2 regions of the Microbacterium sp. OVT16B genome follow, and region 1 is predicted to be linked to the other one. Evidence: riboswitches for the same ligand, from Rfam matches in the RefSeq annotation. Region 1 holds a riboswitch; the other holds the start of a gene.

Region 1 (7,212 bases):
GACCGGCGCGGGAAAGACCACGCTGGTCAACCTGATCATGCGGTTCTACGAGCTCAGCGGCGGACGCATCCTGCTCGACGGGCAGGACATCGCGGACATGACACGCGACGACCTGCGCTCGCGCACCGGAATGGTGCTGCAGGATCCGTGGCTGTTCGCCGGGAGCATCCGCGAGAACATCCGCTACGGCCGCTCCACGGCGACCGACGACGAGGTGCTCGCCGCCGCGAAGGCGACGTACGTCGACCGGTTCGTGCACGCTCTCCCCGAGGGCTACGACACGGTCCTCGACGAAGACGCGTCGAACGTCTCGGCGGGCGAACGCCAGCTCATCACCATCGCCAGGGCGTTCGTCGCGCAGCCGTCGATCCTCATCCTCGATGAGGCGACATCGGCGGTCGACACCCGCACCGAGCTGCTGCTGCAGCACGCGATGGCGGCGCTCCGAGAAGGACGCACGTCCTTCGTCATCGCGCACCGCCTGTCGACCATCCGTGACGCCGACCTCATCCTCGTGATGGAGCACGGCGACATCGTGGAGAAGGGCACGCACGACGAGCTCATCGCCGCGCAGGGCGCCTACTGGCGTCTGTACCAGTCGCAGTTCGAGCAGGCCGCGGCCGACATCGACGCCGAAGAGGCGCTCACCGGAACGACCCCCGTGGTCGTCACCGGCGACGCCGAGGCCGAGGCGGATGCCGCGCGCGTCGGCGCCTCGGTCGGCGCGCAGAGCCCGGCAGCGGAGGTCGCCTCGGCGGAGTCGCTCATCGAGCGTTCGGACTCCGGCGACAACAGGGCCTGAGCTCACCGCGAAAGCCTCGCCCCGGTCACTCGGGGCGGGGCTTTCGCGTGCGCTGGGCCGTGTCCCCGGGAGTTGTGCGCCTGGGCGCCCGCGTGCTCAGGGGTCGTGCGCCCTGGGGCCGTGCGCCCGGGGGCTATGCGCCTGGCTCCGGCTAGCGTTTGTCGGAGGTCAGGCCGAAGAGCTCCAGGGGGTGGGTGAGACGCCACCAGGCGCTGGGCCCCTCGAGCTTCTTCTTCAGAGTGAGTGGAGTCGTCGCCGTGTCGAGGGGGCCGGCGACGGTCAACGTGCCGACCTCGGCGCCCGCCTTGCTCTTCTCGCCCAGATCGAACTCGGGCGTCGCCTCCGCCGCGGCGGAGTCCCACAGCACGACGTCGGCGTCGGCATCCGTCACGATCTCGGTGGATGCACCCCACAGGGTGTCCACCTCTCCGACGACGGTTCCCTTCGCCACCGCGGGGGTCTCGGCCTGCAGCGCGTCCTCGACCTGCGAGAACAGAGACCGCGTCGACGCGAGACGCATGTCGTCATCGGCCTGCGTGAGCACCGAGGCGTAGAGATGCACGGTCGTGCCGTCGACGACCACGTCCTTCGCGGTGAGCAGATTCCAGCTCTCGTGAAGGGTGCCGGTCTTGATGCCGACCACACCGGAGTCCGACAGCATCCCGTTCGTGTTCTTCACGAGTCCGGCGCCCGGCAGCTCGACCGAGGGCGTGCCGACGATCCCCGCGAACACGGGGTTCTGCATCGCCCGCTCCGCCACGGCGATCAGCGCCTCGGGGGTCGCCGTGTTGCGCTCGTCGAACCCGGAGGGCGAGAGGATCGTGATGCCCTGGATGCCGCGATCTCTGAGCCAGGTCGCCGCGGCGTCTGCGAAGGCCTTGTCCGAGCCCCAGATCTCCTTCGCGAGGCGGTCGATGTAGTTGTTCGCCGAGCCGAGCAGGATGCCTTGCAGCATCTGGAACTCCGTCAGGGAACCCCCGACGGGCACGTCGAGCGCCGACTGGTCGCTGCGCTTGTACGCGAGATACGACTGGCTGTCGGCCTTGGTGAACGAGAAGGACGGGCCCTGCTCGCCGACGGCGAGCGGCATCTGATCCAGCACCATGAGCACGCTGACCACCTTGGTGATGCTCGCGATGACGGCCGGATCCGGCGAAGAGGCGACCGTTCCGATGCCCTGGATGCCGACCGCCGCGCTGCCCTGCGTCGGCCACGTGATGGCCGCTGCCGGAGCGGCCGTCGCCTGGAACTCCGCCGTCTTCACGGTCGGCGCGACCTCGTGCAGCGGCCACAGCAGGGTCGTGCCCGCGTAGGAGGCGGCCAGTGCGGCGAGGATGCCGATCGGCACGAGCACGCCTGGACCCGCCGCGGCGGGGCGCAGCCGGGCGCCCGTCCAGAGCGCGGCCCCTGGTTCGCGCACCTGATCGCCGTCGAGCGTCGCCGTCGGGGAGTGGTCGGCGACGGATGCCGCATCCACCCAGGTGAGTGCGGTCGCCGCTCCGCCCTCGCTCGCCCACTGAGCGGCGGGGGCCTCTGCGTCCGCGACCAGCTGCTCCAGTTCGGAGTCGTGAGCCGAAGCATCCGGGATCGCGGGGACCCGGTCGAGCTCCGCGTCGATGGCCGACGTGTCCGCGTCTGCGGCGGCGTCGATCGGGGCATCGCCCAGGGGAGCGGTGGCCTCGGCGGAGTCAGGAGCGGTCACCTGCTTACGGTACCGAACTCTCCCGTGAGAACCGCGGTGCCGCAACAGGGGAGCGCGGAGTGTCGGCACTGGGTATGATCGAGAGCACAACCACGGGAGTCCGGCGAGCCGGGCTGAGAGGGAGCGAATCGCGCTTCGACCGTCGAACCTGATCCGGATCATGCCGGCGCAGGGAGGAGTTCAGATGAGTACGTCCACGCACCGGTCGAGCACCGAAGCGGCATCCACGGCCACAGGCCTGCGCAACGCCCAGCTCTGGCGCTGGCGCGTCGTCGACATCGTCGTGGCCAGCGTCGTCGCCGTCGCCTGCGCGGCGATCTTCTTGCTGTGGAACGTCGGATACGTGACCCCGAGCGGGGCCCTCGAGGCGCTGCTCCCCGGCGTCCAGGGACTGCTCGCCGGTCCGTGGCTGATCGCCGGCGTCCTCGGCGGGCTGATCGTCCGCAAGCCCGGCGCCGCGCTCTACACCGAGCTGGTCGCCGCGATCATCTCGGCGCTGATCGGCAACGCGTGGGGGCCGCTGACCATCGTCTCCGGACTCGTGCAGGGCATCGGCGCCGAGCTGATCTTCCTCGTGTTCCTGTACGGCGTCTGGCGTCTGCCCGTCGCGATGCTGGCCGGCGCCGGCGCGGGGCTCGCGTGCGGCATCAACGACCGCATCCTCTGGTACCCGGGGGTGGACACGCTCTTCACCGCCGTCTACATCTCCTCGACGACCATCTCCGGTGCGGTGATCGCCGGGCTCGGCGCCTGGCTGATCGCCCGCGGACTCGCCGCCACCGGCGCCCTGAGCCGGTTCGCGGCCGGCCGCGAGGTCACCGCACGAGTGTGACCGCCCGGGTGAACCCCGCCGCGCTCGATGCGCGCGGCTGGGGATGGCGCTACGCCACCCGGCTGCGCTGGGCCGTGCGCGAGGTCGAACTGCGAATCGAGCCGGGGGAGCGGGTGCTTCTGCTCGGCGCCTCCGGCTCGGGCAAGTCCACGCTGCTGCAGGGCTTCGGCGGCGTGCTCGGCGGCGCCGACGAGGGGGAGACGCACGGAGCGCTCCTCGTCGACGGCGTTCCCGCGACGGAGAGCCGGGGCCGCGTGGGGATGGTGCTGCAGGACCCCGACACGCAGACCATGCTCGCCAGGGTCGGCGACGACATCGCCTTCGGATGCGAGAACCTCGGCGTGCCCCGCGAGGAGATCTGGCCGCGGGTGCGCGAGGCGATGGATGCCGTCGAGCTCGACGTGCCCCTCGACCGCTCGACAGCGGCGCTCTCGGGAGGGCAGAAGCAGCGGCTGGCGCTGGCGGGCGTGATCGCCATGCGCCCCGGAGCGATCCTGCTCGACGAGCCGACCGCCAACCTCGACCCCGAGGGGGTGCGGGATGTGCGGGATGCGGTCGCCGCCGCCCTCGACGCGACCGGGGCGACCCTCGTCGTGATCGAGCACCGCATCGACGCGTGGCTGCCCCTGGTCGACCGGGTCATCGTGCTCGGCGCGGAGCCCGAAGGCACCGTCGTCCTGGCGGACGGGACTCCCGACGAGGTGCTCGGCACGCGCGGCGCCGAGCTCGCCGCATCCGGGGTCTGGGTGCCCGGTCATCCGCCGGCTGTTCCCCCTCCGCCGGCGTACGGACCGGGTGAGGTCCTGCTGCGGGCGCACGCCCTGACCGTGGCGCGCAGCCGCGGCATCCCGGTCGCCGGTCCCTTCGACCTCGACGTGCACGCGGGGGAGGCGATCGGCATCACCGGCCCCAACGGGGCGGGCAAGTCGACCTTCGGGCTCACGCTCGCGGGTCTCATCCCGGCGGAGAGCGGGCGGGTCGTCGCCTCGGCAGCGCTGTCGTCGGGGTCGGGAGACGACCCCTTCCGCTGGACGTCCCGCGCGCTGCTCACCCGCATCGCGACGGTGCTGCAGACCCCCGAGCACCAGCTCCTCGCGAAGACCGTTCGGGAGGAGCTCGCCGTGGGCCCCCGCGCTCTGCGGCTGGACGAGGCGGAGATCGCCCGACGTGCCGACGAGCTGCTGGAGCGTCTGCGGCTGACCGCGCTCGCCGAGGCGAACCCGTACACGCTGTCCGGAGGGGAGAAGCGTCGTCTCACGGTGGCCGCCGCTCTCGCCACTCGCCCGCAGATGATCTTGCTCGACGAGCCGACGTTCGGGCAGGACGCCACGACCTGGGCCGAGCTCGTCGCGATCATCGCCGGTCTGAGAGACGACGGCGCCGCGATCGTCGCGATCAGCCACGATGAGGCCGTGCTGCGCGCCCTGCACGCCCGCAGGCTCGAGGTGGGCGCATGATCGACCCGCTCACCGCCCGCATCGAGCGCCGCGGCCCCATCGCTCCGCGCTCGGCGCTCGCCAAGCTCGCCGCGGCGCTGCTCATCGCGGTTCCGCTCATCCTCTCGATCGACGTGGTGTCGGCATCCGTCGCCCTGGTCCTGGAGATCCCGCTGCTGCTGCTCGCGGGCCTCGGCGCACGCGAGTTCTGGACCCGCACCGCCGTGCTCTGGATCGCGGCGCCGCTGAGCGCGGTCACGATCGCCCTGTACGGAGCGCAGAGCGGCGAGGTGCACTTCGAGTGGCTGCTGATGAGGGTGAGCGACGGATCGCTCGCGCTCGCCGCCGCCACCGCGGTGCGCGTGCTGGCGATCGGCCTGCCCTCCGTGGTGCTCTTCGTCACGGTCGATCCCACCGACCTCGCCGACGATCTGGCGCAGCGGCTCCGGCTGCCCGCGCGCTTCGTCGTCGGAGCCCTCGCCGGAATGCGGATGCTCGGACTCCTCGCCGACGACTGGCGGGCTCTCGCGCTCGCCAGGAGGGCGCGGGGCGTCGCCGATCAGGGTCGTATCCGCCGCACCCTCGGCATGGCGTTCGCGCTGTTCGTGCTCGCGATCCGCCGCGGCTCCTCGCTCGCCACGGCGATGGAGGCCAGGGGATTCGGGGGAACCGGTCCGCGGTCGTGGGCGCGGGAATCAGTGTGGACCCGGCGCGACACCGCGCTCCTGCTCGCGTGCGCGGTGATCCCGCTCGTCGCGATCGCCGCCGCCGTCGCGACCGGCTCCTGGAACTTCGTCATCGGCGCGGGCGGGGCGTCGTGACTCAGGTCCTGTTCCACAGCCGCCGGTAGTAGGCGAGCCGTTCACGGTCGGGCTCCACGCCGTACGCCTCGATGAGGGTGTCGGTCCAGCCCGGGCCGGCGTTCCACTTCGTGCTCATCGCGGCGACGGCGATGTCCGCCCAACGGTCGGCGACTCCGATCGCGGCGAGGTCGACGTGCGCGACGGGGCGGCCCGCATCGTCCAGCAGCGTGTTGGGCATGCAGGCGTCGCCGTGGCACACCACGAGCCTGTCGACCGGAGGGTGCGTCCGCAGCTTCTCCGGCACGATCACGCCGCGCGCGGCGGCGCCGCTGATGCGACCTGCGACGCTCCACTCCCACGGGCACTCGTCGACGGGAAGGCTCTCATGCAGCATCCGGAGGCCCTCGCCGACCGCGCGCACGGCCCGTTCCGGATCGTCATGCCAGCGGGGATCCACGGCGCTGCGTGCATCGAGCGCCACCGTGACGAGCCACTCGTGCTCGGCATCCTGCCCCTGCTCGATCACCTCGGGGACGGTGATCCACCGGCGTGCCCAGCGCATCCGCTCGGCCTCGTCCCGCATGTTCGCCTCGGTGTCGTGCGGTCCCCACTTGATGTAGCGGTCGTCGTCGGTGCGGAAGGTCAGCCCGCCGATGCCGTTCACCCACACCGGTTCGAGACCGGCGCCGCCCGCGAGCTCGCGGACCCGTGCGGGTACGGGGAGATCGAGGGAGGGGATGCTCACGTTTCCATCCTGCCGTGCGCCCGCAGCGCCTCCTCCAGCACGACGGCGTGGTTGTGCACCGGGTCGTGCGCCGCGTACACGAGGGTGACGACCGGATGCGGGCGCAGAGCGGCGGCGAGCTCGCGCAGCGCCTCCGCAGACTCGTGCGCGAGCTGCGCGCGGTACCGGTCGGCGTAGACGTCCCACTCGTCGTCGGGGGCCGCGTGCCAGTCGCGGCGGAGGTCGGGGCTCGGCGCGGTGTCCTTCGCCCACAGATCGACGGCGGCGCGCTCCTTCGAGACGCCTCGGGGCCACAGCCGATCGACGAGCACGCGGAAGCCGTCGTCGGCCGAGGCGGTGTCGTAGGCTCGCTTGCGACGCAGTTCCATGCGTCCAGCACACACCACCCACGGTCGCTTCGGCAAGGACGCCGACGACGGATGCCGTGACACTACGAGTCACGTACACTGAGACCGCGTATCACCAGCGGTTGCAACGACGTTCGAAGGAGAACTCCAGATGCAGATCACCGGACAGGGCGCGCTCATCACGGGCGGAGCCTCGGGTCTCGGCCTCGCGACGGCACGGCGCCTCGCCGCGGCCGGCGCCCACGTCACCATCGTCGACCTCGCCTCCTCGAAGGGCGCGGAGCTGGCGGAGGAGCTCGGCGGGCTGTTCGTCGCGGCCGACGTCACGAGCGCCGATGAGGTGCAGGCCGCTGTCGCCGCCGCGCAGGCCGCTGCGCCGCTGCGCATCGTCGTGAACTGCGCGGGCATCGCGCCGCCGGCCAAGGTGCTCGACCGCGAGGGCAACCCCGCCGTCCTCGCCGACTTCGAGCGGGTCGTCCGCATCAACCTCGTCGGCACGTTCAACGTGCTGTCGCAGGCATCCGCGGTCATCGCGAAGAACGAGC
Region 2 (7,212 bases), 960 kb from region 1:
GCCGAGGTCTTCGTCGGCGACATCGAGCTGCCCACAGGCTTCGTCGAGGGGCTCATCGGCGTGGACTACACGGATGCCGAGATCTCGGGCGCGCTCGAGACGATCGGCGCCGAGGTCACCGCGACCGACGCCGGCTGGACGGTCATCCCGCCCACCTGGCGCCCCGACCTCACGGACAAGTGGACGCTGGCCGAGGAGGTCGCGCGCATCCACGGGCTCGACCGCATCCCGTCGGTGCTGCCCACGCCGCCCTCCGGCCGCGGACTCACCGCGCACCAGCAGGGTCGCCGTCGGGTCGCGAACGCGCTCGCGTCCGCAGGACTCGTCGAGACGTCCGCGTTCCCGTTCACGAACGAGGCGCAGAACGATCTGCACGGCTCCGCCGCGGGCGAGCACCTGCCCAGCATCCGCCTGGCGAACGCCCTCGACGGCCAGGCGCCGTACCTGCGGCGCTCGCTGATCCCCGGTCTCCTGCAGATCGCGCATCGCAACATCTCGCGCGGCTTCACGGACCTCGCGATCTTCGAGACCGGCGTCGTCTTCCTGCCCGAACCCGGCGTCGTCTACGGCACCGACGAGGTGCCGCCGCTCGGCGTGCGTCCGTCGGACGAGACGCTCGCAGAGCTGAACGCGTCGATCCCGCCGCAGCACCGTCACGTCGCGGCGCTGTTCACGGGCAACGTGTCGGCGCGCCAGCCGGGCCGAGCGGCCGAGGCGGCCGGTCTCTCCGAGGCCCTCGACGCCGTGCGCGTCATCGCCGCGGCGGCGGGCGTCGAGATCGACGTGGCGCAGACGCAGCGCGCCGCGCTCCACCCCGGCCGTGCCGGTGCGCTCCGCATCGGGGATGCGGAGGTCGGCTACGTCGGCGAGCTGCACCCGGCGGTCTCCGAGGACGCCGATCTGCCCGGTCCCGCGACGGTGCTCGAGCTCGATCTCGACGGCATCCTCTCGCTCGCCGGGGGAGGGACGGTCGCGGCCTCGCTGTCGACCTTCCCCGCGGCGACGCAGGACGTGTCGCTCACGGTGCCCGCGGAGGTCCCCGCTGGGGACGTCCGTGCCGCTCTCATCGAGGGGGCGGGGCCCATGCTCGAGTCCCTGCGACTGGTCGACGACTACCGCGGCGAGGGCGTTCCCGAGGGGTCCAAGAGCCTCACGTTCGCACTGCGCTTCCGCGCCGACGACCGCACGCTGACCGCGGCGGAGGCCACGGAGGCCAAGCTCGCCGGGGTCGCGGTCGCGGCGGAGCGGTTCGGCGCCGCGCTGCGCGACTGAGCCCGGTTCCGGTACGGCGCCGGGGTAGCGTGTCGGGATGAGCATCCTCCCGCACAGCACCCCGGCGGCCGTTCCCGAGGGCGCCCGTCCGCTCGGCGACGGTCCGTTCCTCACGCCGGGAGCGCAGATCGACTGGCACTACCGCGCGCCCGGCTGGCAGCCGGGAGATCCCTCGACGATCAGCCCCATGCGCGTCGTGCGCGACGATGAGCGCGGTCTCGTGGCCTGGCTCGCCTCCGGCACGCTGCAGGAGGCCCAGGGCACGGTCACGGGCGAGCGCGTGCGCTCGATCCCGCTGGAGCGGCGCTGGCTCGACGGCCGCACGAGGATCGTCGAGGCATGGTGGGGCGGCGGCAGCCTGCGCATCGCTCCGGCCGGAGCACCCTGGTCGGTGTGCCTGTTCTGGACGCACGCGGATGACGGCGACTGGCGCTTCGACGGCTGGTACGTGAACCTGGAGAACGCCCACCTGCGCACCGACCGCGACACCTACTCCTCGGATCACATCCTCGACGTCTGGATCGCGGCGGACCGCACGGTTCATCTCAAGGACGAAGACGAGGTCGCCGCGGCGATCGTGCAGGGTCGCCTCACCCGCGAGCAGGCCGCGCAGATCGAGAGGCATGCGGATGCCGCGATCCAGTCCTTCCACGACGGCGACTGGCCCTTCGACCCGGAGTGGGTCGCATGGCGCCCCGACCCGACGTGGACCCTCCCCGAGCTTCGCGGACTGGAGGAGCTGCGGCGCCCTTGAGGTCGGCTCCGCCGCGGTGTCGGTGCTCTGCTCTGGGCGGAACGGGCTTCCGTGCGGAGGCGGATGCTGATGACATGGACGCATGACGACTGCTCTGATCCTCGGCGGAACCGGCTGGCTCTCCGGTCGCATCGCGCGACGGCTGATCGACGACGGCGTCGAGGTCACGTGCCTCGCCCGTGGTGCACGCACGGCGCCGAGCGGGGCTGCTCTCGTGCGGGCGGACCGGGATGATCCCGACGCGTACGCGGAGGCGGCCGTGCGTGACTGGGACCGTGTGATCGACATCTCCTCCCGTGCCGACCATGTCGTCGCCGCCGTCGCGGCGCTCGGAGACAGAGCCGCACGCTGGACGTACGTCTCGTCGATGTCCGCCTACTCCGACGACGTCACGGTCGGCGCCGACGAGTCCGCTCCGCTGCACATCGCCGCGGCACCGGGGGATGAGTACGAGTACGGTCCGCAGAAGGTCGCGGCGGAGGACGCGGTGCGCACGCTCGCAGACCGGGCGCTCATCGTGCGACCCGGACTCATCGTCGGCGCGGGCGACCCCAGCGATCGCTTCGGATACTGGGCCGCGGCGTTCGACCGCGCGGGCGACGGGACGGTGCTGCTGCCGCCAACGGAGGGGCGCACGACGCAGGTGATCGACGTCGATGATCTCGCGGCGTACGTGGCCGCCACGGCGTCGACCGGTGCGGTGAACACGATCGGCGACGAGCATGCGCTCGGCGAGGTGCTCGCACTGTTCCGCGCGGTGGCGGGGCACGACGGCGACACGGTGTCCGCCGACGAGGGATGGCTCGTGGAGCACGGCGTCGAGTACTGGATGGGGGAGCGCTCGCTGCCGCTGTGGCTGCCGGCGGAGATGACCGGTTTCATGACGCGCTCGAACGCCGCCTATCGTTCCGACGGCGGGACCCTGCGTCCGCTCGGGGACACCGTGGACGCGGTTCTCGCGGACGAACGAGCACGCGGCGTCGACCGCGAGCGGCGCGCGGGGCTCACCCGGGCCCAGGAGCTGGAGCTTCTCGCCGAGCTCGGGTGATCCGCGCTCTTCGCTAGACTGCGAGCAGTGACACGGGGTGCCGCATCCGCGGCTGAGAACAGACCCGTCGAACCTGATCTAGTTAGCACTAGCGAAGGGAATGTCGCATGAGCGATCTTCTGCGTCCTGCGTCCGCCTCCGACCTCGTCTCCGAGGCCGCCACGCTGCTGGGGGTGCTGCGAGAGGCGCCTCCTCTCACGCACTGCATCACCAACGCCGTCGTCACCGGGTTCACAGCCAACGTGCTCCTCGCCGTCGGCGCGGCCCCCGCGATGGTCGACATCGTCGGCGAGGCCGGGATGTTCGCCTGCGTCGCCTCCGGTCTGCTCGTGAATCTCGGCACGCCGAACCCCGAGCAGCGAGCGGCGAGCCTCGAGGCGGCGGCTGGAGCCGTGGCATCCGGCACACCCTGGGTGCTCGACCCCGTCGCCATCGGCGCGCTCCCGGTGCGCACGGCGCTGGCGCAGGAGCTCGTGGCGCTGCGCCCGACGGCCATCCGCGGCAACGCCTCGGAGATCCTGGCGCTGGCCGGACTCAGCGCAGGCGGTCGAGGGGTCGACGCCACCGACACCACGGATGCCGCCGCCGACGCCGCGGTCGCGCTCTCCTCGCGCCTCGGCAGCATCGTCGCGGTGTCGGGGCCGGTGGACCTGATCACCGACGGGGAGCGCGTGCTGCGGCTCGCGAACGGACACGAGCTGCTCACCAGGGTCACGGGAGGCGGCTGCGCTCTCGGCGCCGTCATGGCTGCGTTCCTCGGGGCCGCACGGACCACGGGAGCCGATGCGCTCACGGCGGTCGCCTCGGCCAGCCTCGTCTACACGATCGCCGCCGAGCGCGCCGCTGCGGCATCCGCAGGCCCGGGCAGCTTCGCGGTCGCACTGCTCGATGCGCTCGCCGCCGTGCATCCTGCCGATCTCGCCGGAGCGGCGCGCGTCGAGGGCGGCGCGCTGTGATCGCCGACCTCTCTCTGTACCTCGTCACCGATCCGGGGCTGTGCGGAGAACGCGGCGTCGTGGAGACCGTGCGGATGGCCGTCGACGGGGGAGTGCGCCTCGTGCAGCTGCGCGACAAGCGGGCGACGGATGCCGAGACGACCGCGCAGCTCGTCGAGCTCTCCCGGGTGATCGACGGTCGAGCGCTCCTCGTCGTGAACGACCGTCTCGACGCCGCGCTCGCCGCTCGTGCCGCGGGCGCCCGCGTCGACGGCGTGCACCTCGGACAGGGGGACTCCTCGGTGCTGCGCGCCCGTGCCGCACTCGGCCCCGAGGCCCTGATCGGTCTCACCGCGAACAGCGCTGAGCACCTCGCCGCACTCGGAGAGCTGCCGGAGGGCACAGTGGACTACCTCGGCGTCGGCGTCATCCGACCGACCAGCACCAAGCCCGACCATCCGCCTGCACTCGGCATCGAGGGCTTCGCGGCGGTGGCTGCGGCCTCTCCGCTGCCGTGCGTGGCGATCGGCGGCGTCGGCATCGACGACGCCGAGGCGCTGCGCGAGGCGGGCGCCGCCGGTCTCGCGGTCGTGTCGGCCCTGTGCGCCGCCGATGATCCGGCAGCGGCGGCGCGAGGATTCCTCCGCCGCTGGCGTGCAGCGGGGGTGCCGCGTGTGCTCAGCATCGCCGGCAGCGACCCGTCGGGAGGGGCGGGCATCCAGGCCGACCTGAAGTCGATCGCGGCGAACGGGGGATACGGCATGGCAGTCCTCACCGCGCTCACCGCGCAGAACACGCAGGGCGTCAGCGCCGTGCACGTGCCGCCGACGGAGTTCCTGCGCGCGCAGCTCGACGCGATCTCCGCCGACATCGTCGTGGACGCCGTGAAGATCGGCATGCTCGCCGACGCGGAGGTCATCGGCGCCGTGGCCGACTGGCTCGACCGGGTGCGCCCGCCGATCGTCGTGATCGATCCCGTCATGGTCGCCACCAGCGGGGACCGCCTGCTCGACGCGGCGGCCGAGCACGCGCTGCGCGGACTGCTGAGCCGTGCCGACGTCGTCACCCCCAATCTCACCGAGCTCGCCGTGCTCACCTCCCGTCGGATCACAGGTTGGGAGGAGGCACTCGCCGCGGCGGAGGAGCTGTCGGCCGAGATCGGCGCCCAGGTGCTCGTCAAGGGCGGGCACCTCACCGGTGCGGAGACCCCAGACGCGCTGATCGGCGCCGGGGTGCGGCGCGAGTTCTCCGGCGCCCGCATCGACACCCCGCACACGCACGGCACCGGCTGCTCGCTGTCCTCCGCGCTGGCTACGCTGCTCGCGCGGGGGGAGAGCCCGGCGGATGCCGTCGCCGGAGCGCGCACCTGGCTGCGGGAGGCGCTGCGTGAGAGCCATGAGCTCCGTGTCGGACGCGGACACGGCCCGGTGCACCACTTCGCAGGCCTCTGGTCCCGCGGTGGTCTCGACACCCGACCCACCCCCGGTGAGGTCCGCGCGGACTGGTGGGACGGCATCTCCGACATCCGTTCCGGCATCGACGAGCTCCCGTTCATCCGTGCCCTCGCCGACGGCACGCTGGATCGCGATGCCTTCGTGTTCTACCTCGCGCAGGACGCGCTGTACCTGCGGGAGTACGCCAGAGTGCTGGCGGAGGCGTCCCGCCTGGCGCCGTCGTCGGCGGAGCAGGCGTTCTGGGCGGAGTCCGCACACGGGGCGATCGTCGGAGAGCTCGAGCTGCACGCCTCCTGGCTGACCCCCGCGACGGGCGTCGGCCAGGAGACATTCGCCGCCGCGCCCGCCCCGACCACGACGGCCTACCTCGACCACCTGCGCTCCGTCGCCTTCGGGGGCGACTATGCCGAGCTCATCGCGGCGATCCTGCCCTGCTTCTGGCTCTACACCGACCTCGGTCGGCGTCTGCACGCGGGGGAGTTCGGGGAGTACGCCCGCGATCCACGGCATCCGTACGCGTCCTGGCTCGCAACCTACGCCGACCCCGGTTTCGAAGCCGCGACGGAGACGGCGATCGCGTACGTGTCGCGGGCCGCGGCGGCATCGTCGCCCTCGCGCAGAGAGAGGATGCTCCGCGCCTTCGAGATCGCGAGCGCGCACGAGCTCGCCTTCTTCGCCGCGCCGATTCCGCAGGGCATGTGACGCGCAGGATTTGCGGATGCCGCGGCGCTCGCGCTACTGTCGCGACATGCCTTCGGCCGCCACCGCTTCTCTGACGCTCGCTCCGAGCGTCATCGCTGTGCGCCGACGCCGCGGCGGCCGCCGACTCTAGGCGACCCCGCGCTCCTGCCTGTGCACGCACGGCGGTCGAGTGCCGGTGTCGCCGCTCAGGCCTCCGACCCTCCCACCGTTAAGGTAGAAGCATGACGTACTACGTCGCCGTCTCCGGCGCATCCGGCTACGCAGGCGGCGAGATTCTGCGCCTCCTGGCCGCCCATCCCGACATCGAGATCCGCACCGTCACCGCGCACTCGAACGCAGGGCAGCCGCTGATCCAGCATCAGCCCCACCTGCGCTCGCTCGCCCATCTCACGCTGCAGGACACGACACCCGAGATCCTGGCAGGGCACGACATCGTGTTCCTCGCCCTGCCGCACGGGCAGTCTGGGCAGTACACCGACGCGCTCGGCTCGGTGCCGCTCGTGATCGACGCGGGCGCCGACCACCGGCTCACCTCGAAGGAGTCGTGGGACGCCTTCTACGGCGGCGACTTCCACGAGCCGTGGGCGTACGGTGTTCCCGAGCTGCCCGTCGGCGGGGGGAAGCAGCGGGCGAACCTGCGCGGCGCCACGCGCATCGCGGCACCGGGGTGCAACGCCTCGACCGTGAGCCTCAGCCTGGCGCCCGGCGTCGCCGCGGGAGTGATCGATCCCGGCGACATCGTCTCCGTGCTCGCGGTCGGCCCCTCAGGCGCGGGCAAGAGCCTCAAGACGAACCTCCTCGGCAGCGAGATCCTCGGCACCGCCAACCCCTACGCGGTGGGCGGCACGCACCGCCACATCCCGGAGATCAGGCAGGCGCTCGCCGCGGCGTCCGGGGCAGAGGCCGACGGCATCCGCATCTCCTTCACGCCCGTGCTCGTCCCGATGTCACGCGGCATCCTCGCCACCTCCACCGTTCCGATCGCCGAGGGCGTCACCGACGCGCAGATCCGCGACGCATGGGAGAACGCCTATGCGGGGGAGACCT

The links. A riboswitch is a leader RNA that binds a small molecule or an ion and turns the genes downstream of it on or off. The one in region 1 is predicted to bind thiamine pyrophosphate.
Region 2: it holds a riboswitch for thiamine pyrophosphate, as region 1 does, so the genes downstream of both, thiM (hydroxyethylthiazole kinase) here and LC438_RS02610 (ECF transporter S component) in region 1, are expected to answer to the same signal.

The regions. Positions count from the first base shown of each region.
Region 1 covers NZ_JAHXZA010000001.1:551,975-559,186, forward strand. Annotated here, with positions in the region: gene LC438_RS02600 (ABC transporter ATP-binding protein) at 1-802, shown strand, start outside; gene LC438_RS02605 (D-alanyl-D-alanine carboxypeptidase) at 954-2,504, opposite strand; TPP riboswitch at 2,587-2,698, shown strand; gene LC438_RS02610 (ECF transporter S component) at 2,689-3,336, shown strand; gene LC438_RS02615 (ABC transporter ATP-binding protein) at 3,333-4,793, shown strand; gene LC438_RS02620 (energy-coupling factor transporter transmembrane protein EcfT) at 4,790-5,593, shown strand; gene LC438_RS02625 (aminoglycoside 3'-phosphotransferase) at 5,595-6,320, opposite strand; gene LC438_RS02630 (DUF488 domain-containing protein) at 6,317-6,688, opposite strand; gene LC438_RS02635 (SDR family NAD(P)-dependent oxidoreductase) at 6,819-7,212, shown strand, end outside.
Region 2 covers NZ_JAHXZA010000001.1:1,509,787-1,516,998, forward strand. Annotated here, with positions in the region: gene pheT (phenylalanine--tRNA ligase subunit beta) at 1-1,272, shown strand, start outside; gene LC438_RS07110 (DUF402 domain-containing protein) at 1,310-2,026, shown strand; gene LC438_RS07115 (NAD-dependent epimerase/dehydratase family protein) at 2,109-3,074, shown strand; TPP riboswitch at 3,098-3,192, shown strand; gene thiM (hydroxyethylthiazole kinase) at 3,182-4,030, shown strand; gene thiD (bifunctional hydroxymethylpyrimidine kinase/phosphomethylpyrimidine kinase) at 4,027-6,165, shown strand; gene argC (N-acetyl-gamma-glutamyl-phosphate reductase) at 6,387-7,212, shown strand, end outside.